DNA from 4 places in the Streptomyces sp. NPDC097107 genome. Region 3 is predicted to be linked to each of the others. Evidence: riboswitches for the same ligand, from Rfam matches in the RefSeq annotation. Region 3 holds a riboswitch; each other region holds the start of a gene.
The links. A riboswitch is a leader RNA that binds a small molecule or an ion and turns the genes downstream of it on or off. The one in region 3 is predicted to bind cobalamin.
Positions count from the first base shown of each region.

Region 1: it holds a riboswitch for cobalamin, as region 3 does, so the genes downstream of both, ACIQ1J_RS20545 (ribonucleoside-diphosphate reductase subunit alpha) here and ACIQ1J_RS32580 (ABC transporter substrate-binding protein) in region 3, are expected to answer to the same signal.
Region 2: it holds a riboswitch for cobalamin, as region 3 does, so the genes downstream of both, ACIQ1J_RS00395 (cobalamin biosynthesis protein) here and ACIQ1J_RS32580 (ABC transporter substrate-binding protein) in region 3, are expected to answer to the same signal.
Region 4: it holds a riboswitch for cobalamin, as region 3 does, so the genes downstream of both, ACIQ1J_RS13615 (energy-coupling factor ABC transporter permease) here and ACIQ1J_RS32580 (ABC transporter substrate-binding protein) in region 3, are expected to answer to the same signal.

Region 1 covers NZ_JBIWEF010000008.1:150,865-155,820, reverse strand. The annotation lists gene ACIQ1J_RS20560 (GlxA family transcriptional regulator) at 1-121, opposite strand, end outside; gene ACIQ1J_RS20555 (hypothetical protein) at 214-459, shown strand; gene ACIQ1J_RS20550 (ribonucleotide-diphosphate reductase subunit beta) at 372-1,403, opposite strand; gene ACIQ1J_RS20545 (ribonucleoside-diphosphate reductase subunit alpha) at 1,403-3,790, opposite strand; cobalamin riboswitch at 3,914-4,075, opposite strand; gene ACIQ1J_RS20540 (GNAT family N-acetyltransferase) at 4,133-4,639, opposite strand; gene mctP (monocarboxylate uptake permease MctP) at 4,708-4,956, opposite strand, start outside.
Region 2 covers NZ_JBIWEF010000001.1:69,523-74,478, forward strand. The annotation lists gene ACIQ1J_RS00380 (class II aldolase/adducin family protein) at 83-811, opposite strand; gene ACIQ1J_RS00385 (anion permease) at 1,035-2,273, shown strand; gene ACIQ1J_RS00390 (hypothetical protein) at 2,308-2,529, shown strand; cobalamin riboswitch at 2,685-2,825, shown strand; gene ACIQ1J_RS00395 (cobalamin biosynthesis protein) at 2,954-3,919, shown strand; gene ACIQ1J_RS00400 (cobyric acid synthase) at 3,951-4,956, shown strand, end outside.
Region 3 covers NZ_JBIWEF010000019.1:12,200-17,155, reverse strand. The annotation lists partial or broken gene ACIQ1J_RS32600 (IS256 family transposase) at 1-413, shown strand, start outside; gene ACIQ1J_RS32595 (class I SAM-dependent methyltransferase) at 429-1,130, opposite strand; gene ACIQ1J_RS32590 (pyridoxamine 5'-phosphate oxidase family protein) at 1,354-1,872, shown strand; gene ACIQ1J_RS32585 (dihydrofolate reductase family protein) at 1,882-2,439, shown strand; cobalamin riboswitch at 2,745-2,933, shown strand; gene ACIQ1J_RS32580 (ABC transporter substrate-binding protein) at 2,976-4,010, shown strand; gene ACIQ1J_RS32575 (FecCD family ABC transporter permease) at 4,061-4,956, shown strand, end outside.
Region 4 covers NZ_JBIWEF010000005.1:191,919-196,874, forward strand. The annotation lists gene ACIQ1J_RS13595 (MFS transporter) at 1-330, shown strand, start outside; gene ACIQ1J_RS13600 (ATP-binding cassette domain-containing protein) at 358-1,215, opposite strand; gene cbiQ (cobalt ECF transporter T component CbiQ) at 1,212-1,961, opposite strand; gene ACIQ1J_RS13610 (energy-coupling factor ABC transporter substrate-binding protein) at 1,962-2,300, opposite strand; gene ACIQ1J_RS13615 (energy-coupling factor ABC transporter permease) at 2,297-3,004, opposite strand; cobalamin riboswitch at 3,034-3,218, opposite strand; gene ACIQ1J_RS13620 (potassium channel family protein) at 3,322-3,807, opposite strand; gene ACIQ1J_RS13625 (chloride channel protein) at 3,885-4,956, opposite strand, start outside.

The DNA of each region.
Region 1 (4,956 bases), on a different contig from region 3:
CCGCGAAGTCGTACCCCGGCAGGCCCTCGTCGCTCCGGTCGATGCCGAAGACCTCGCAGACCACACCGAGTTCGAAGGGATGCGCGCCGTCCAGCAGGACGGCGGCCACGTTCCGCAGCATGCCCCCAGTGTGCCTCGCAAGTGGCAGGAAATCGAGGTCCTGCGGCAGACCTGCCACTCCCGGTAAGGAGTGTCCGGCACGACACTGGTGTCATGACCGGTAACCAGACAGAAGCCCTGATCGGAATGCTCGTGACCTTCGGACTCCTGGTCCTCATGGTCCTCCCCTCGGTGATCGGCATCGTGCGCGAGCGGCGCATCGACCGTCAGCTCAGGGAGGCCCAGAAGGGTGAGGGGGCGGGGAAGGAGACTCAGAAGTCCTCGGACAGGTCGACGGTGCCCTCCACCGCCACCTGGTACGCCGAGGGACGCCGCTCGAAGAAGTTGGTCAGCTCCTGAACGCCCTGCAGCTCCATGAAGGAGAAGGGGTTCTCGGAGCCGTACACCGGGGCGAAGCCGAGACGCGTCAGGCGCTGATCGGCCACGCACTCCAGGTACTGCCGCATCGAGTCGGTGTTCATGCCCGGGAGGCCGTCACCGCACAGGTCGCGCGCGAACTGCAGCTCGGCCTCGACGGCCTCCCGCAGCATGTCGGTGACCTCCTGCTGGAGCGCGTCGTCGAACAGCTCCGGCTCCTCCTTGCGCACGGTGTCGACGACGTCGAAGGCGAAGGACATGTGCATCGTCTCGTCCCGGAACACCCAGTTGGTGCCGGTGGCCAGGCCGTGCAGCAGCCCCCGGCTGCGGAACCAGTAGACGTAGGCGAAGGCGCCGTAGAAGAACAGGCCCTCGATGCACGCGGCGAAGCAGACGAGGTTGAGCAGGAAACGGCGCCGGTCGGCCTTGGTCTCCAGGCGGTCCATCGACTCGACCGAGTCCATCCACTTGAAGCAGAACCCGGCCTTCTCGCGGATGGAGGGGATGTTCTCCACGGCCGCGAAGGCGGCGGCGCGGTCGTCCGGGTCGGGCAGGTAGGTGTCCAGCAGCGTCAGGTAGAACTGGACGTGGACGGCTTCCTCGAAGAGCTGGCGGGACAGGTAGAGCCGCGCCTCGGGGGAGTTGATGTGCTTGTAGAGGGTGAGTACCAGGTTGTTCGCGACGATCGAGTCACCGGTGGCGAAGAAGGCCACCAGCCGGCCGATCAGGTGCTGCTCCATGGGGCTCAGCTTCGCGAGATCGGCGACGTCCGAGTGGAGGTCGACCTCCTCGACGTGCCAGGTGTTCTTGATGGCGTCCCGGTAGCGCTCGTAGAAGTCCGGGTAGCGCATGGGGCGCAGCGTCAGCTCGAAGCCCGGGTCGAGCAGGTTCTTCGTGGTGGGGGTCGCGGGGGTCTCGGTGGTCATTACTGGCAGGCCTCGCAGGACTCGGGGTTTTCCAGGGAGCAGGCGACCGCTTCGGGGTCCGGTCCGGCCTGCACCGGGACGGTGGCTCGGGCGGCGGCGCGGGCGATGCGGGTCGCCGGGCGGGAGCGCAGGTAGTACGTGGTCTTCAGGCCCTGCTTCCAGGCGTACGCGTACATCGAGGAGAGCTTCCCGATGGTCGGCGTCTCCAGGAACAGGTTCAGCGACTGGGCCTGGTCGAGGTACGGGGTGCGGGCGGCGGCCATGTCGATCAGGCCGCGCTGCGGGATCTCCCAGGCGGTGCGGTACAGCGCGCGGACGTCCTCGGGGATCCAGGTGAAGCCCTGCACCGAGCCGTTGGCCTCGCGCAGCGCCTCGCGGGTGCGGGCGTCCCAGACGCCGAGCCGCTTGAGGTCGTCCACCAGGTACGAGTTGACCTGGAGGAACTCGCCGGAGAGCGTCTCGCGCTTGAACAGGTTGGACACCTGCGGCTCGATGCACTCGTAGACACCCGCGATCGAGGCGATGGTGGCGGTCGGCGCGATGGCGAGGAGCAGGGAGTTGCGCAGGCCGGTCGTGGCCATGCGCTCGCGCAGCGCCGCCCAGCGCTCCGGCCAGGCGGGCTCGACGCCGTAGTGGTCGGGGTGCAGCACACCCCGGGCCGTCCGGGTCTTCTCCCAGGCCGGCAGCGGGCCGTTGCGCTCGGCGAGATCGGCGGAGGTCTCGTACGCGGCGAGCATGACGCGCTCGGCGATGCGGGTCGAGAGGGCCTTCGCCTCGGGCGAGTCGAAGGGCAGGCGCAGCTGGAAGAAGACGTCCTGGAGGCCCATCGCGCCCAGGCCCACCGGGCGCCAGCGGGCGTTGGAGCGGCCCGCCTGCCCGGTCGGGTAGAAGTTGATGTCGACGACCCGGTCCAGGAAGGTGACGGCGGTGCGGACGGTGGCGTCCAGGCGCTCCCAGTCGATGTCGCCCTTGGCCACGTCGACCAGCGCGCCGAGGTTGACCGAGCCCAGGTTGCAGACCGCCGTCTCCCCGTCGTCCGTGACCTCAAGGATCTCCGTGCAGAGGTTGGAGGAGTGGACGACGTGACCGGGCTCGGCGGTCTGGTTGGCGGTGCGGTTGGCGGTGTCCTTGAAGGTCATCCAGCCGTTGCCGGTCTGCGCGAGGGTGCGCATCATGCGGCCGTACAGCTCACGGGCGGGGAGGGTCTTGCGGGCGAGCCCCGCCGCCTCGGCCCCGCGGTAGGCCGCGTCGAACTCCTCGCCCCACAGGTCGACCAGCTCGGGCACGTCGGCGGGCGAGAACAGCGACCACTGTCCGTCGGCGTCCACCCGGCGCATGAACTCGTCCGGCACCCAGTGGGCGAGGTTCAGGTTGTGCGTGCGGCGGGCGTCCTCACCGGTGTTGTCCCGCAGCTCCAGGAACTCCTCGACGTCCGCGTGCCAGGTCTCCAGGTAGACCGCCGCCGCGCCCTTGCGCCGGCCGCCCTGGTTCACGGCGGCGACCGAGGCGTCCAGCGTCTTCAGGAACGGGACGATGCCGTTGGAGTGCCCGTTGGTGCCGCGGATCAGCGAACCCCGGGCGCGGACGCGGGAGTAGGCGATGCCGATGCCGCCGGCGTGCTTGGAGAGGTTGGCGACCTGGTGGAGGCGGTCGTAGATGGAGTCCAGCTCGTCCTTGGGGGAGTCCAGGAGGTAGCAGGACGACATCTGGGCGTGCCGGGTGCCGGAGTTGAACAGGGTGGGGGAGGAGGGCAGGTAGTCGAGGCGGCTCATCAGCCCGTACAGCGCGGCCACCTCGTCGACCGCACGCGTGGTGTCGTCCTCGGCGAGTCCGGCGGCCACCCGCAGCATGAAGTGCTGGGGCGTCTCGACGACCTTGCGGGTGATCGGGTGCCGGAGCAGGTAGCGGCTGTACACGGTGCGCAGGCCGAAGTAGCCGAAGCGGTCGTCGGCGGCCGGGTCGATCAGCGCGTCCAGGCGGTCCGCGTGCAGCCGTACGAACTCGGCGGTGCGGTCGGCGATCAGGCCCTCGCGGTGACCGGTGGCGACCGACCCGGTGAACGAGGTGACGCCCTGGGAAGCCGCCTCGGCGCGGATGCCGATGGTCAGCAGCCGGGCGGCCAGCCTGGAGTAGACCGGGTCCTCCGAGATGAGCCCGGCCGCCGCCTCCGTGGCGAGCTCCCGCAGCTCGGACTCGTCCGCACGGGCGGACCGGCCGCGCAGTGCGGCTGCGGCGACCCGGCCCGGGTCGGCGCCGGGGAGGTCGGCGGTCAGCTCGGTCAGGGTCCGCAGCAACGCGGCACCGGGCCCGTCGGGCTCCTCGGTCACCGGGGTCGCTGAGGTCGTCACCGGGGTCGCTGAAACCGGGTCGGCTGGCGCGATGGTCACGTGGGGGCACTCCCTCGCTCGGCACGGGGCCTGGGGGAGGGCAGGGGCAGCTCACGAGCGCACGCGGCGTCGCGTCCACCGGCCCACTCCACGAGGCCCGGACGTCAGGCACCCGGACCGGGACGGTACGGGCGCACTGTCGGCAGGTCCTCGGACTGGACATGCGTGTGCACACGTGCGGAGACGCGCGGACACACACAAGTACACCGTTGCGGGACAGTTCCGGATTCGCACCGGATTCCCCTGCGGCGACAGCGAGCACGAGCATACATCTTGTGCCGGGTTCGACGAGCACCCCCAGATGTTGTGTCGCGGAGGAGCCGTCGAGGGGTGGTGCCGGCGTCAGAGCGTCAGTTCATAGGTGAGGAGCGTGATGTCGTCCAGCTCCGGCAGCGGGTTCCAGTCGCGGTCGGGCGTACGGGCGAAACCCATCCGCTCGTAGAGGCGGTGGGCGGTGCGCATGGTGCGCTGGGTGGACAGCACCACGCGCGCGCAGCCCTCGACGGCCCGGGACCGGTCGACGCAGGTCCGTACGAGGGCCTCGCCCACCCCGCGTCCGCGTGCCTCGTGGGCGACGGCGAGCATCCGAATCTCGGCCTCGCCGGGCCGGGCGATGTCGGCCATGGGGCCGCCGGACGGCACGAAGGTCACGCCGCCGAGCACCCGGCCGTCCGCGGCGGCGACCAGCACCTCGGCGGCCGCCGCACGCTTGGCGACGTTTCTCAGCTCGCCGAGGTACGCGTCGCTCTCCCCGAAGTCGAGGAGGCCGTCGCGCAGATAGGCCTGCGCGGTGATCTCACCGAGGGTGCCGTACTCGTCCGTCGCCGCCTGCCGGATCACGAAGTCCATGGCGCCGAGTGTGCCCTGCGGGTACGACGACGGGCCGCCGGATCCGGCGGCCCGCCACGTTGCCGGGGTCAGTGCGAGGTGCCCGCCGTGGCCGGCGGCAGCTCCACCTCGACGCCTGGGTCGCCCGCGTCCGCCGTGTAGTCGCCGGGCTTGGTCTCGTCGACGCCGTCGGGGGCCTTGAGGGCCCGCATGACGAAGGTCAGGACCACGGTGACCACGACGTTCAGCACGAAGGCGGTGAGGCCGATGTAGCCGATCTCGCCGATGCCCGGGATCTGATCGGAGGAGCCGCCGAAGTGCTTCTGCGTCGGCGAGGC
Region 2 (4,956 bases), on a different contig from region 3:
TCCCGAGAGCCCGAAGCCCGGCGCCCGGCATCCCGCGCCCCGCACCGGACGTCACGCGGTCCGGCCGGCAGCCGGCCGTTCGTCAGCCCCGCTCCCCGTACCCCCGCTCCCCGTACCCCCGCTCCCCGTGCCCCCGTTGCCCGTACCCCTGGAGCCGTTCCGTCACCTCCGTCAGTTGGTCGTCCGTCAGCAGTGACGGTGTGCGGCCCGGTACCGAGGAGGCCGCCAGCCAGAGGTGGCACATCCACTCCAGTTGGGCCGTGCGGTCGTAGGCCTGGTCGAGGGAGGTGCCGTAGGTGATCGTGCCGTGGTTCCGCAGGAGGCAGCCGGTGCGGTCGGTGAGGGCGTCGAGCATGTGGCGGGCGAGTTCTTCGGTGCCGTAGGCCGCGTAGGGGGCGACCCGGACGGGGCCGCCGAGGGCGGCGGTCATGTAGTGGACCGGCGGGAGTTCGGGGACGAGGAGCGAGACCGCCGTCGCGTGCACGGCGTGGGTGTGGACGACGGCCCGGGCGTCGGTGGCCCGGTACACGGCGAGGTGCATGGGCAGTTCACTGGTGGGGACGAGCGTGCCGAGCACCTGCCGGCCGTCGAGGTCGACGCCGGTCGCGTCGGCCGGGACCAGACGGTCGTACGGCACACCCGAAGGGGTGACCAGCACCGTGTCGCCCACACGCACCGAGACGTTGCCGGAGGTGCCGACGACCAGGCCGTCCGCCACCGTTCGCCGGGCTGTCGCGACGAGGGCCTCCCAGGCTGCCGCCCTGGCCCGTTCCTCGTCCGCGCCCACCCCTCCGACCCGCGAATACGTCACAGTCACCGTCTCCTTCGGGCACGCCCGCGCCCCTCACGAACCTCCGCCGACCGGCCTCGCGGCGATCCTGCCAGGCGCGTATCCGGAGAGCATCGGGCCGGGCACGGAGAGGGAGGCGGCGGCGCCGGTTCCGGTCACCGTGACGCCCTGTCCAGTTCATCTTCCGTTCACTCTGGTTACCTACGTTCGTCCAGCCAATGACCTCGAACGATTGCCTGGGTAAATGGAAAGCTTCTCGCTGATCCTCGCGATTGTGGTGGTAACCGCACTCGCGTTCGATTTCACGAACGGTTTCCACGACACCGCGAACGCGATGGCAACGACCATTTCGACCGGTGCGCTCAAGCCCAAGGTTGCGGTGGCCATGTCCGCCGTCCTGAACCTTGTCGGCGCCTTCCTCTCGGTGGAGGTCGCCAACACGATCTCCAAGGGTCTCGTGGACGAGACCGGCATCCGTCCCGAGGTCATCTTCGCCGCCCTGGTGGGCGCGATCCTCTGGAACCTGCTGACCTGGCTGGTCGGGCTCCCGTCCAGTTCCTCGCACGCCCTCATGGGCGGTCTGATCGGTGCCGCGGTCGCCTCGGCGGGCGTCGGCGCGGTCAACGGCGACGCGCTCGTCACCAAGGTGCTCATCCCGGCCATCGCCGCCCCGCTCGTCGCGGGCCTCGCGGCGCTGCTCGGCGCGCGGCTGACGTACAAGCTCGGCCGCAAGGCCGACGGCAAGGCCGCCGCCAAGGGCTACCGCGCCGGGCAGATCGCCTCCGCCGGGCTGGTCTCGCTGGCCCACGGCACCAACGACGCCCAGAAGACGATGGGCATCATCACCCTCGCCCTGATCGCCGGCGGCTCGCTCGCCCCCGACTCCGACCCGCCCATGTGGGTCATCCTCTCCGCGGGTATCGCCATCGCGCTCGGCACCTACCTCGGCGGCTGGCGCATCATCCGCACCATGGGCAAGGGCCTGACCGACCTCCAGCCGCAGCAGGGCTTCGCCGCCCAGACCAGCGCCGCGACGGTCATCCTGGCCTCCTCCCACCTCGGCTTCTCCCTCTCCACCACGCACTCGGTCTCCGGCGCGGTGATGGGTGCGGGCCTCGGCCGCAAGGGCGGCGTGGTGCGCTGGTCCACGGCCACCCGGATGTTCGTCGCCTGGGGCCTGACCCTGCCGGCCGCGGCCCTGGTCGCCGCGATCGCCGAGTGGGTCTGCGGCCTGGGTGACTGGGGCACCGCGCTCGTCGCGGTCTTCCTGGTCGCCTCCAGCGCCGCCATCTGGAAGCTCTCCCGGCGCGAGATCGTCGACCACACCAACGTCGTCGACGAGCCCGAGCAGGCCGGTGTGGTGACCACGGCGATGGCCGCCGTCTCCCCGCCCCCGGCCGGCGTGACCGAGGACCTGGCCGCGGCCGGTGCCCCGGGCTCCGCGTCCGACTCCAAGGCCCCCTCGGCCACCACCTCCGTCTGAGCCCGCGCCCCGGGTACGAAGGAAAGCGAACTCCATGAGCATCGACTGGGCAGCTCTCGGCTCCGTCTTCGGGGTCAGCCTCGTGGCCACCGTGGCCCTGGTGGGCCTGTTCACCCTCGGCATCGTCGGTCTCTCCCGCCAGGAGCGGGCGGTCGCACAGGGCGGCTCCGCGACCCTCGCGGTCAGCGGCGCGTACGCCTGCTTCGCGGCCTGCGCGGCCGCGGTGGCGTACGGCATCTACCTGATCGTCGCCTGAGCGACCACGCGCGGACACCGCGCGCGTCGCCTTGTGAGGCGGGGCGCGGGACGGCCACCGACCGTCCCGCGCCCCGCCTCTTCTCGGGCCGGCGCACACCGCCCGCGTGTGGGGCTTCGCACACTCCCCCGCCGCAGGTCAACGCCAGGTTGACGGGTGTTCGCGGGCCGTGGTGGACTGCCGGAGCCAATACGGCGGCAGGAGAGGAAGCCCGGTGCGAATCCGGCGCGGTCCCGCCACTGTGACCGGGGTACAGCCCCGGGAGCCAGGAACTCTCACCGCCGGTCTCTTTCAACCAGGGCGCGGACACCCTGAGTGAGGACATATCGCCATGCGCGGCTGCGGTTCCAGGCACAGCGGTCCCGGGTACACCGGTTCCGGGCACATCAGCGACACGCTCTCCCGCCCCGCGGCCGGCTGAGCCGTGCGCGCCGAACGCGTCTTCGCGTACGGCGCCGCCGCCGGCCTCCTCGGTGACCTCCTCCTCGGCGACCCGCGCCGCGGACACCCGGTCGCCGCGTTCGGCCGTGCCGCCGGTGCCGTGGAACGGGTGCTGTGGCGGGACCACCGGGGCTGGGGCGTGCTGCACACGGCCGTCTGCGCCGGAGGCGCCGCCGCCCTCGGAACGGCCGCCACCCGCGCCGTACGCCGGTCCCCCGCCGCCTCCGTCGCCCTGACCGGCGCCGCCACCTGGGCCGTCGTCGGCGGCACCTCGCTCGCCCGTGAGGCCCGTGCGATCGGCCGTGCCCTGGAGGCCGGCGACGTCGAAGCGGCCCGGGCGCGGCTGCCGCACCTGTGCGGGCGGGACCCGCAGGCGCTGGACGCCGACGGGATCGCCCGGGCCGTCGTGGAGTCCGTCGCCGAGAACACCTCGGACGCGGTGGTGGGCGCCCTGGTGTGGGGCGCGGTCGGCGGAGTGCCAGGACTGCTCGGCTTCCGGGCCGTGAACACCCTGGACGCCATGGTCGGCCACAAGTCCCCCAGGTACCGGCGATACGGCTGGGCCTCGGCCCGCCTCGACGACCTCGCGGGCTGGCCGGGCGCCCGGCTGACCGCCGTACTGACCACCGTGGCCGGCGGCGATCCGCGCGGCTCCGTACGGGCCTGGCGCGCCGACGCCGCACGGCACCCGAGCCCCAACGCCGGTCCCGTGGAGGCGTCGTTCGCGGGCGCCCTGGGCGTACGGCTCGGCGGAACGCTCTCCTACGGCGGCCGGGTGGAGCACCGGCCCGTCCTCAACGGGGCGGCGGGACGCGCCGTCCGGGCCGGTTCCGGCGACATCGTCCGGGCCGTCCGGCTCTCCCGGCGCGTGGGCTGGCTGGCGCTCGGCGTGTGCGCGGGCGCGCGGCTGCTCGCGCACGGGGCCGTCGGGAAGGGACGTACGTCGTGAGCCGTCGCCTCCTCGAGAAGGGACGTACGTCATGAACGGTGGCCTCCTCGTCGCCGGCACCACCTCCGACGCCGGCAAGAGCGTCGTCACCGCCGGGATCTGCCGCTGGCTGGTGCGGCAGGGCGTCAAGGTCGCGCCCTTCAAGGCGCAGAACATGTCGCTCAACTCCTTCGTCACCCGCGAGGGCGCCGAGATCGGGCGCGCGCAGGCCATGCAGGCCCAGGCGTGCCGCGTGGAACCGACCGCGCTGATGAACCCGGTGCTGCTCAAGCCGGGCGGCGAGCGCAGCAGCCAGGTGGTGCTGCTCGGCAAACCGGTCGGCGAGATGAGCGCCCGCGGCTACCACGGCGGGCGGCAGCAGCAGTTGCTCGGCACTGTGCTCGACTGTCTGGCCGAGCTGCGGGGCACGTATGACGCGGTGATCTGTGAGGGGGCGGGCAGTCCGGCCGAGATCAACCTGCGCCGGACGGACATCGTGAACATGGGGATCGCCCGGGGTGCCGGGCTGCCCGTGCTGGTGGTGGGCGACATCGACCGGGGCGGGGTCTTCGCCTCGTTCTTCGGGACGGTGGCGCTGCTCGCACCCGAGGACCAGGCGCTGGTCGCCGGGTTCCTCGTCAACAAGTTCCGGGGTGACGTGTCGCTGCTGGAACCGGGTCTCGAGATGCTGCACGGGCTCACCGGACGGCACACGTACGGCGTCCTGCCCTTCCGACACGGGCTCGGCATCGACGAGGAGGACGGGCTGCGGGTCTCTCTGCGGGGGACCGTGCGGGAGTCCGTCGTCGCGCCGCCGGTCGGCGAGGACGTGCTGCGGGTCGCCGTCTGCGCGATCCCGCTGATGTCCAACTTCACGGACGTGGACGCGCTCGCCGCCGAGCCGGGTGTCGTGGTGCGGTTCGCGGACCGGCCGGAGGAGCTGGCCGACGCGGACCTCGTCATCGTGCCGGGGACGCGCGGGACGGTCCGGGCGCTTCAGTGGCTCCGGGAGCGGGGGCTCGCGGACGCCATCGCGCGCAGGGTGGCCGAACAGCGGC
Region 3 (4,956 bases):
GCGCCACGAAGGCGATGCAGGAAATCTACAACGCCGAGGACCGCGCCCACGCCGAGAAGGCGATCGAGGCATTCTCGAAGACGTACGGCACCAAGTGGCCGAAGGCCGTCGCGAAGATCATCGACGATCGCGAGGAGTTGCTGGCCTTCTACGACTTTCCGGCCGAGCACTTGGTCCACCTGCGGACCACGAATCCGATCGAGTCGACGTTCTCCACGGTCAAGCTCCGGACCCGGGTCACCCGCGGCGCCGGCAGCCCCGCCGCCGCGCTCGCGATGGTGTTCAAGCTCGTCGAGTCCGCCCAGACCCGCTGGCGGGCGATCACCGGAGCCCACCTGGCGCCCCTGCTCCGCGCCGACGCGAGGTTCGAGAACGGCGTTCTGGGCGAACGGCCCGAGGCCGACGCGGCCTGAGCATCCCTCATCCGATTACAACCCGCGTTGGTCGTCCGGCGTGGGGTCGTTACGGCCGAGGGATTCCGCTGCCACGGCCTGACGGAGCACGTCGTAGCCCACGAATTCGAACAGGCGAGTGCTGCGGCGTAGGGGTTGAGGTATGCCGACGAACCGGTGCACACCGACCCCGAAGCCTGCGTCCGGTGCTGACAGCCACCGCAGTTCGAAGCGTTGCGCTTCGAACCATTCGCAGATCAGCGGTACCCGGTCAGGCGCGGCGCGATGTCGGGTCCAGATGACGGTGCCGCCGGTCTTGCACAGCTGGTTGCAGGCCGCGATGGTGTGCTGGATATCGGCGTCGGTAATGTTGCCGAAAACGCCACAGATCAGGACAAGATCTGCAGGAGTCATGTCCTCGTAATGGTCAATGAGGGAGGCGTCGCCGGTCACGACCTCAACCTGGTTCAGGTCTGCCCGGCCAGCCCTTTCCAGAGCGACCGCCGTGTTGCGCGGGTCCAGCTCGACAAGCCTCGCCCGCGCATCGTCGCGGCGGGGATGTTCGGCCAGAACGTCCAGAAGATCGCGGCCTTCCCCAGCACAAAGGCTGATTACCTTCAACCCACCAGCCGGGGCATCAGACAAGGCAGCGTGGGCCTGCGCCTGAACTGTCCGCAGTCGCCGTGCCATCCACGAGTCGGCCGCGTCGTACTGGTCATGCCAGGTGCTCCAATCCATAGGTGGACGCTACGGTCACTCACCACCCACAGGCGACACAATTTTTGATCACTAGACCCAGTGAGCAGTCATCCACAGGTCTTGACAATTGCTCGTTCCTGAGCCAAAGCCAGGAACACCTCGATGTCCCGCCGTTCCATCCCCCCATTGTTCACCCTGGCTGAACGGCTGTTGGCAAAACCGCCGTTGGTGGCGAGATCGCCGTCGCTCCAGGATTGCCCTGATGTCACAACGAACCGGAGGACTGACGATGTGGAAAACGGTACCGCGGCTGCTGGCTCAGCATCGCTACCTCGTCCTCGGCACCGCGGACGGCGAGGGTCGGCCATGGGCCAGCCCGGTGTTCTTCGCCGCCGACGGGCAACACCGGGTTCTGTGGGTGTCCTCGCCGGCCAGCCGGCATTCACGGAACATCGCAGCACGTCCGGAGGTGGCGATCACCGTCTTCGACACGGCCGCGCCTGTCGGCGGGGCGGAAGCGATCTACCTGGAGGCAGCTGCGGGGCCGGCTGCCGACGACGCCCGCGCGGCTGACCTCGCCTCGCTCAACACCCGTCTGCCGACGGGTCACCAGCTAGTGCCGGAGGACCTCGGACCGACTGGGCCGTTGCTGGTCTGTCAGGCCGCGGTCTCCAGGCATTTCGTGCTCGTCCGTGGAGGGGACGCCCGTTTCGACAACGCCACCGATGCCCGGCTCGAGGTGTTTCCACCCGACCCCGAGCACACCACCCACACCACCTGAAGGAGACCCATGGCAAAGCTCACCTACTCGATGGTCACCTCGCTCGACGGCTGCGCCGAGGCGGCGGACGGAAACCTGGGCGCTGGGGCGGAGGATCCGGAGGTGCACACCTTCATCAACGACCTCTTCCGCCCCGTCGGCACGTACCTCTACGGCCGGCGGATGTACGAGACGATGGTCTTCTGGGAGACCGCGCACACCGAGGCCGACCTGCCGCCGCACATCCTGCAGTGCGCCCGCGACTGGCAGGCCGCGGAAAAGGTCGTGTACTCCACGACGTTGAAGTCGGTGTCCAGCGCGAAGACCAGGATCGAGCGAACCTTCGACCCGGACGCGGTGCGCAAGCTCAAGGCCGAGGCCGATCACGACCTGACCGTGGACGGCCCGAACCTCGCGGCCCAGGCGATCGCGGCCGGCCTGGTGGACGAGTACCACCTGTTCATCACCACGAGCGTGGTCGGCGGCGGCAAGCGGTTCTTTCCCGACGGCGTGCGCCTCGGACTCGAGCTGGTCGAGGAACGTGCCTTCGACAGCGGACTGATGTACACGCGCTACCGGACCCGCTGAACCGCGCCCGGTCGCTTGCATGCACCGGCTCCGACTGTGCGGGCGCAGACGCGCACCGACCGGCCGCAGAGCTTTCGCATCGGGAGACTTGGGCCTGGTGATCGTCCACTACGCCGGGGCAGCGTTGATCACCCGGGCGGCCGACGCCACTGATGTAGACCCGCGTGTGTCGCCGTTGGATCGCGTCCGTACGAGGAGGCCGAGGTCAGTCAGGGCACAGCAGAGCCTCCGTCAGACCCGGAGCGGTTCGCCGACGGGCATGTCGGGCCGCGTGCGTAAGGCTGTGGTAGCTTCCGGACGCCAGTCGAACTCGTGAGCGTGTCTGTACGCGTGCACGAGTCAGGGAATCCGGTGAGATGCCGGAACTGACGCGCAGCGGTGAGGGTGACGGGCGGGGCAGCAAGCCACTGGACGACGGTCACGGCCGGGTCCGGGAAGGCGTTCCGCCGGGATGATCCCGAGTCCGAAGACCTGCTGGCAACCGATCGTCCGCACGGACCCCGCGTATGGGTCCTGACGCCTAGGAAGCCGCACCCGTGCACCTGTCACGTCCCGCCCGTTGTTCCGTCCTCCTCCTGACCGGCTCCCTGCTGCTCACCGCCTGCGGTTCCGGCCCCGGTCCGTCCGCGAAGTCCGGCGACTCCGATGCCGGAGTCGCCACGTTCGACAACTGCGGGCAGAAGGTGACGGTCGAGGCTCCGCCGAAGCGGGCCGTGTCCCTGAACCAGGGCACCACCGAGATCCTGCTCTCCCTCGGCCTCGCCGACCGAATGGCGGGAACCGCCACCTGGACCGACCCCGTCATGAAGGGACTGGAGAAGGCCAACGCCAAGGTGCCCCGGCTCGCCGACAACCAGCCGTCGTTCGAGCGGGTCCTGGACGCCGAACCGGACTTCGTGGCGTCGTCCTTCGCATCCACCCTGAGCAAGGGCGGTGTGGCTCCCCGCGAGAAGTTCGAGGAGCTCGGCGTACCCACGTATCTGTCGCCCGCAGACTGCGAGGGCAAGGACAATAACGGGGACGGCGACGGCTCACGGACGAAGCCTCTGGCCATGGAGACGGTCTACCGCGAAGTACGGGAGCTGGCCCGGGTCTTCGGCGTGGAGGAGCGTGGCGAGCAACTGGTCGACCGGCTGAAGAGCCGGGTAACGAAGGCCGCATCCGGGATCCGCGCCGAGAACACCACTGTTCTGTACTGGTTCGCGAACCAGGAATCTCCTTACATGGCGGGCTGCTGCGGCGCGCCCGGCATCGTCACCGACGCGCTCGGCGCGAAGAACGTCTTCGACGACAGCACGCAGGAATGGCCTCAGATCAACTGGGAGACCGTCGCCGACCGCGACCCAGACGTGCTCGTCATCGGCGATCTCACCCGCAAGTCACAGACCGCCGAGTCGGCCGTGAAGAAGATCGCGTTCCTGGAGTCGAATCCGGCGACGAAGAACATGAAGGCGGTGAAGGAGAAGCGATACGTGCTGCTCAGCGGGCAGGCCATGAACCCGACGATCCGTACCGTCGAGGGCGTGGAGAAGGTGGCCTCGGCACTGCGCGCGTACGGGCTCAGCGGATGACCACGATCCTGCGGGCCTCCGGCGTCCGCCCGGCGCGGGGCGCCGTCCGGATGCTGCGCGTCGTGGCCGGCCTGGGCGGAGGGCTGGCGGTGCTCGCCGCGTCCGTCGCTGTGGCCATCACCATCGGTCCCGCGGACATCGGGGTGGGTGACGTCTGGTCGGTGGTCGCCTCCCGTCTGGGCTGGGGCACTTCGGATCTCACTGCGATCCGCGAGGGCATCGTCTGGAACCTGCGGCTGCCGCGCACCCTGCTCGCCGCGGTGTGCGGGGCCGGCCTGGCGGTGTGCGGCGCGGTGATGCAGTCCCTGCTGCGCAACCCCCTCGCCGACCCCTTCGTCCTGGGCGTCTCCTCCGGGGCGTCGACCGGCGCCGTCGCCGTGATCGTGCTCGGCGCCGGGGGCGGTGTCCTGTCCGTCTCCGGTGGCGCGTTCGTGGGCGCGGTCGGCTCGTTCGCGCTGGTGCTGCTGCTCAGCCACACACTTGGCGGGACGACGGACCGGGTGGTCCTGTCCGGAGTGGCCGCGATGCAGTTGTTCTCCGCCCTGACCTCGTTCGTGGTGACGACGGCGTCCGACGCGGAGACCACCCGGAGCGTGCTGTTCTGGCTGCTCGGGTCGCTCAGCGGGGCGGACTGGACCGAGGTGGGGCTCTGCGCGGCTGTCCTGGCGCTCGCCCTCGTGCTGTGCCTGGGCTACGCGCGCACCCTGGACGCCTTCGCCTTCGGTCAGGACGCCGCGGCCTCGCTCGGGGTCTCGGTCGCCCGGACCCGGCTGGTGCTGCTGTGCGTCACCGCGCTGCTGACCGCCGCACTGGTCAGCTCGGCCGGTGCCATCGGCTTCGTCGGCCTGGTCCTGCCGCACGCCGCCCGCGCCCTGGTCGGCCCGGGGCACGCGCGGCTGCTGCCGGTCACCGCGCTAGCCGGGGCGGTGTTCCTGGTGTGGGCCGA
Region 4 (4,956 bases), on a different contig from region 3:
GACGAACTCGCCGACCTGGTGGGCAACCGGCTCCCGGCCGCCGCGCTGGACACCGCCCAGGACTCCGTGGGCGGCGGGCTGGCCGTCGCCGAGCGCCTCGCGACGGACCCCGCCGCCGGTCCCCAGCAGGCGCAGGCCCTGGCCGACGCCGTGAACCAGTCCTTCGCGCACGGTGTCGCCACGACCAGCCTCGTCGGCGGAATCATCATGGCCGCCGGCACCGTGATCGTCCTCGCCGTCCTCCCCGGCCGCCGCGGCACCCGGCAGTGGCCCGAGGAGGAGACGACCGAGGCGGCCCGGGACGCGGAGTACAGCGACTCGGCGCGCTGAGCCCGAGCCACCCCGGCCGCCGCCCCGTCAGTCGGTCAGGGCGGCCAGCTCCTCCGCCGTTCGGGGGCCCGCCGCAGAGCCCGTCAACAGGCCCTGCGCGCGCAGCAGCCGGGCCGCCGCGACGCCCCACGGCAGACGCAGCCCGGCCTGCCGCAGCAGCTCGGCGCGGGCCAGCGTCGGGGCCGCGGGGCCGGCGTGCACGCCGGCCGGGGTGAGCAGGGCCGCGTCGTCGGACCAGCGCAGGGCGAGGTCGACGTCGTGGGTGGCCATCACCACGGTGGTGCCGCCCGCGCGGAGCCGGTCCAGGGTGGCGAGCAGCCGCTCCTGGCCATCCGGGTCGAGCCCGGCGGTCGGCTCGTCGAGGATCAGCACCCGGGGGCGCATCGCGACGGCCCCGGCGATCGCGGTCCGCTTGCGCTGGCCGTAGGACAGCAGGTGGGTGGGGCGGTCGGCGAGCGCGGCGATGTCCAGCGCGGTGAGCGACTCCTCGACCCGGGAGCGGACCTCCGCGTCGGACAGGCCCAGGTTCAGCGGCCCGAAGGACACATCCTGCGACACCGACGCCGCGAACAGCTGGTCGTCCGGGTCCTGCACCACCAGTTGCACCGTGGTCCGCAGCCGGGTCAGCCCCTTGCGGTCGTACGTCACCGGCTCCCCGTCGACCGCCAACGACCCCGCGTGCGGCCTGAGTCCGCCGCTGAGCAGCCGCATCAGCGTGGTCTTGCCGCTGCCGTTGCGGCCCAGCAGCGCGAGCGCCCGCCCCTCGCGCACCGCGAAGTCCAGGCCGGCGAGCACGGCCGGGCCCTCCTCGTACGCGAAGGACACGCCCCGCAGGGCGACCGGAAACGACGCGGCCGCCTCGCCCCTCTCGATCGTCTCGCTCACGACAGCGGCCTTTCCAGTACGAGGGTGAGGGCGGCCAGCGCCGCCAGCAGCGCGACGCTCGCCGCCGTGAAGGGCGCGGAGACGCGGGCCTCGGGCACCAGGACGCGCAGCGTGCCGTCGTAACCGCGCCCGGCGAGCCCCGACTGGAGCCGTGCCGCCCGGTCGAAGGCCCGCACGAACGCCGTGGCGCCGAGCCCGCCGAGCGAACGCCAGGCGGCGGCCCGGGTGGTGTGGCCCAGCCGCGCGGCCTGCGCCTCCCGTACCCGGCGCACGGAGTCCAGCAGCAGGAAGCTCATCCGGTACGTCACCAGCGCCACGTCGACCACCGGCGCGGGCACCCCGGCCCGCACCAGGCGGGGCAGCAGGTCGGACATCGGCGTGGTGAACGCGAAGAGCAGCACCCCGAGGGAGGCCGCCGAGGTACGCAGCAGCAGCTCACCGGCGCGCACCGGGCCGCCGTCCGCCGCCGTCAGGAACCCGTCCGGGCCCCCGACCTGCACCAGGAGCGGCAGCGCCCCGGTCACGCAGAAGCCCAACGGCACGCGGTACGCCCGCCACAGCCGGCGGCCGGGCACTCCCGCCGGGCCGAGCAGCAGGGCCAGCGCCGTCACCAGGACCAGCGCCGCGCCCGGCCAGGGCGGCAGCGAGATCGCGAGGACGGTCAGCCCCAGCCCGAGCACGGCCTTGTCCACGGGATGGCGGCGGCGCCAGCGACTGCTGTGCGCCGCCGCGTCGATCGGCAGCACTCAGTCCCCTTCGGGAGCGTCCCGCAGTGCCGCCGCCGTCCGCTCCTCGCCCTGCCGCCGGCCCCGGCGCAGCCCGAAGTAGTAGGCCAGCACACCCGCGCCGATCGCGGCCTGCACGGCGAACAGCGCCGACTCGATCTCCCCGGACGGCGGCTCGTACAGCGGCGAGAACCACGGCTCGTAGTCCGGCTCGATCTCCGTGATCGCCGTCTCCGCCTCGGCGTCGGCACCGGCGAACGGCTCCTCCTTGTGATCGCCGAGACCCAGCACCAGCGGCAGCACCGCGAGCGCGGCCACGGCGAGCAGCAGCAGGGCGTTGATCTTCGCGTTGCGGCTCATCGGGACACCGCCTCCGGCTCGTCGGTGCTGCTCTTGCCGGCCTTGGTCAACAGCACGCCCAGCCGCGTCAGTTCGCCCTTGCTGGACTGCACCAGCAGCCGCATCACGATGACCGTGAGCAGGCCCTCGCTCACCGCGAGCGGGATCTGCGTGACCGCGAAGATGGAACCGAACTTGCCGAGCGCGCCCAGGAATCCGCTGCTCGGGTCAGGGAACGCCAGCGCCAGCTGCACGCTGGTGACGCAGTAGGTCGACAGGTCGGCGACGAACGCCCCGAAGAACACCGCGACCATCAGCGGCACGTCGGAGCGGCGCAGCAGCCGGTAGACGGCGTAGCCGGCCCAGGGGCCCACGACCGCCATCGAGAAGACGTTGGCGCCGAGCGTGGTCAGCCCGCCGTGTGCCAGCAGCAGCGCCTGGAAGAGCAGGGTGATGGTGCCCAGCACCGCCATGATCGGCGGCCGGAAGAGAATGGCACCCAGACCGGTGCCGGTCGGGTGCGAGCAACTGCCCGTGACGGACGGCAGTTTCAGGGCCGACAGAACGAACGTGAAGGCGCCGGAGGCGCCGAGGAGCAAGGTGCTCTCCGGGTGCTCCCTGACCTCACGGGTGAGTGACCGTACTCCGTGGACGACGAACGGCGCGGACGCGACACCCCAGGCGATCGCGTGCGCCGGTGGCAGAAAGCCCTCGGCTATGTGCATGGCTCAGCAGACCCTCTCCAGCACCTCGTGGATGGACGACGCGCCTTGGCCGGTCTCCTGGCTTACGGGTACCACCGCCCGTGCTCCGCCTTCCCGGGTACAAGTACCCAGTGGCTGCCCGCGAGGGCCGGAGCCGGACTTCCCGATTCACAGTGGCGAGGGCCGCACCGGCATCACACCGGATTTCCCGTTCACCAAGGCGTGGCGACAGTAGTGCTCCCACCTGGGTGGTGACAAGCGGGCCTCCGGGCCGCCCGGCCCGGCGAACAGGCCTCGGTTTCGCGGAAACACCCGTCGGCCCGCGCTTCCGGCCGCCGTCAGCCGGGCCGGTCCCGCTCGGTCCGCCGGACCACCCTGTCGCGCACCCGTGTGGTCAGCGCGGTCGCGGCGGCGGTGAGGAACACGAAGCTGTAGGCGATCTGCAGGACGGTCACGATCCGCGCCGCCTGGCCCCGGGGGGTGATGTCCCCGTAGCCGACGGTGGCGAGCGTGACCACGGTGAAGTACAGCGCGTCGAGGCGGGTGCGCAGACCGGTGAACTCGCCCGGCTGCTTGGCGAGGGCGTAGTAGGTGGCCGAGAAGACGTGCACGCACAGGACGATCAGCAGGGAGATGACCACACCGGGCCGGGTCTCCGGGCGGTCGACGAGGACGTGACGGATCTGGCGGAGCAGCATCGCGGCCACGAACGTCAGCACCAGGGCGAACAGCAGCCAGCTCAGTACGGGACGCTGCGGGCCCAGATGGTCGAGGGGGAGGAGGAAGTAGGCCACGACCGTGGCCGCCGCGATGCCGGCCCGCACGAGCCAGGGCCGGGCGGCGCGCCAGGCGGTACCCGGGCGGGTGCCGCCCGCCCTCGTGGTGGTGGCCCGGCGCTCGGTCACCGTGCCGTCTCCGGCGCCGCTTTCGGCGGTTCCGCTCCCGCTCCCGGCTCTGTCCGGCGGACCAGCTGGGTGACGACGAAGGCGACCACCGACGCGGTGACGATCAGTGGCATCTGGTCGTACGCGTCCCCGCCCACCAGCAGCACCGCCAGCACCGAACTGGCCAGCGGCAGCCCGGTCACCGCGGCCGCCGCGGCGGAGATGCCGAGGGCGAGGGCCGGGGTCGCGCCGAAACCGGGCAGGCCGGAGCAGGCCATGGCGGTCGCCGTGCCCAGCAGCACGGCCGGGAAGATCGGGCCGCCGCGCAGACTGCCCAGCGCGATGCCCCAGGCCAGCCCCTTGCAGGCGACGAGCGCGACCAGCGCGCCCACGGACCAGGCGTGCGGGTCCGCGGCTAGCTGGGCCAGGGTCGCCTGCCCGGACAGCGCCGCCTCCGCCGGGGAACGGCCGGTGATCAGGGCGTACGCGGCGAGGCAGACGCCGACCGCCGTGGCGCAGGCGACGGTGCGCAGGGCCGTGCGGTGCCGCGTCCAGGAGACGGTCCGGTGGCCCAGCTCGCGGCCCAGCGTGATCAGCACCGCGATCAGCGCCGCCGTCGGGACGCCCCACAGGAAGTCACCCGCGTCCGGGTTGGCGCTCGGCGGCACGTCCTGCAGGGTGAGCGCGCCGATCTTCAGGCCGGTCCACTGACCGAACCCGGTGAAGACCAGGGCGCCCGTCGCGCTGGCCAGCAGACAGGGCAGCAGGAGCACGACCAGTTGGGCACCGGCGAGCCCCGCGCCCTCGATGAGCAGCACCGCCGCCGCCACCGGGCCGCCGAGAATGGTCGAGATCGCGGCGGTGGAGCCGGCGGTCGCGAGGATCGCGCTCGCCCTCGGGTCGTCGGCCGCGCCCGCCCGCCGCACCGCCAGTAGGGCGAGCCCGCTGCCGACGGCCATCAGCGGGGCCTCGGGGCCCAGCACCACACCGAGCGGCAGCGTGGCGAGCGCCGCCAGGACGGTGCCGGGCAGCGCGCGGGGGCCGACGGGCGCGCCGCCCAGCCCGTTCACCGGCAGATGGCCGCCGCCG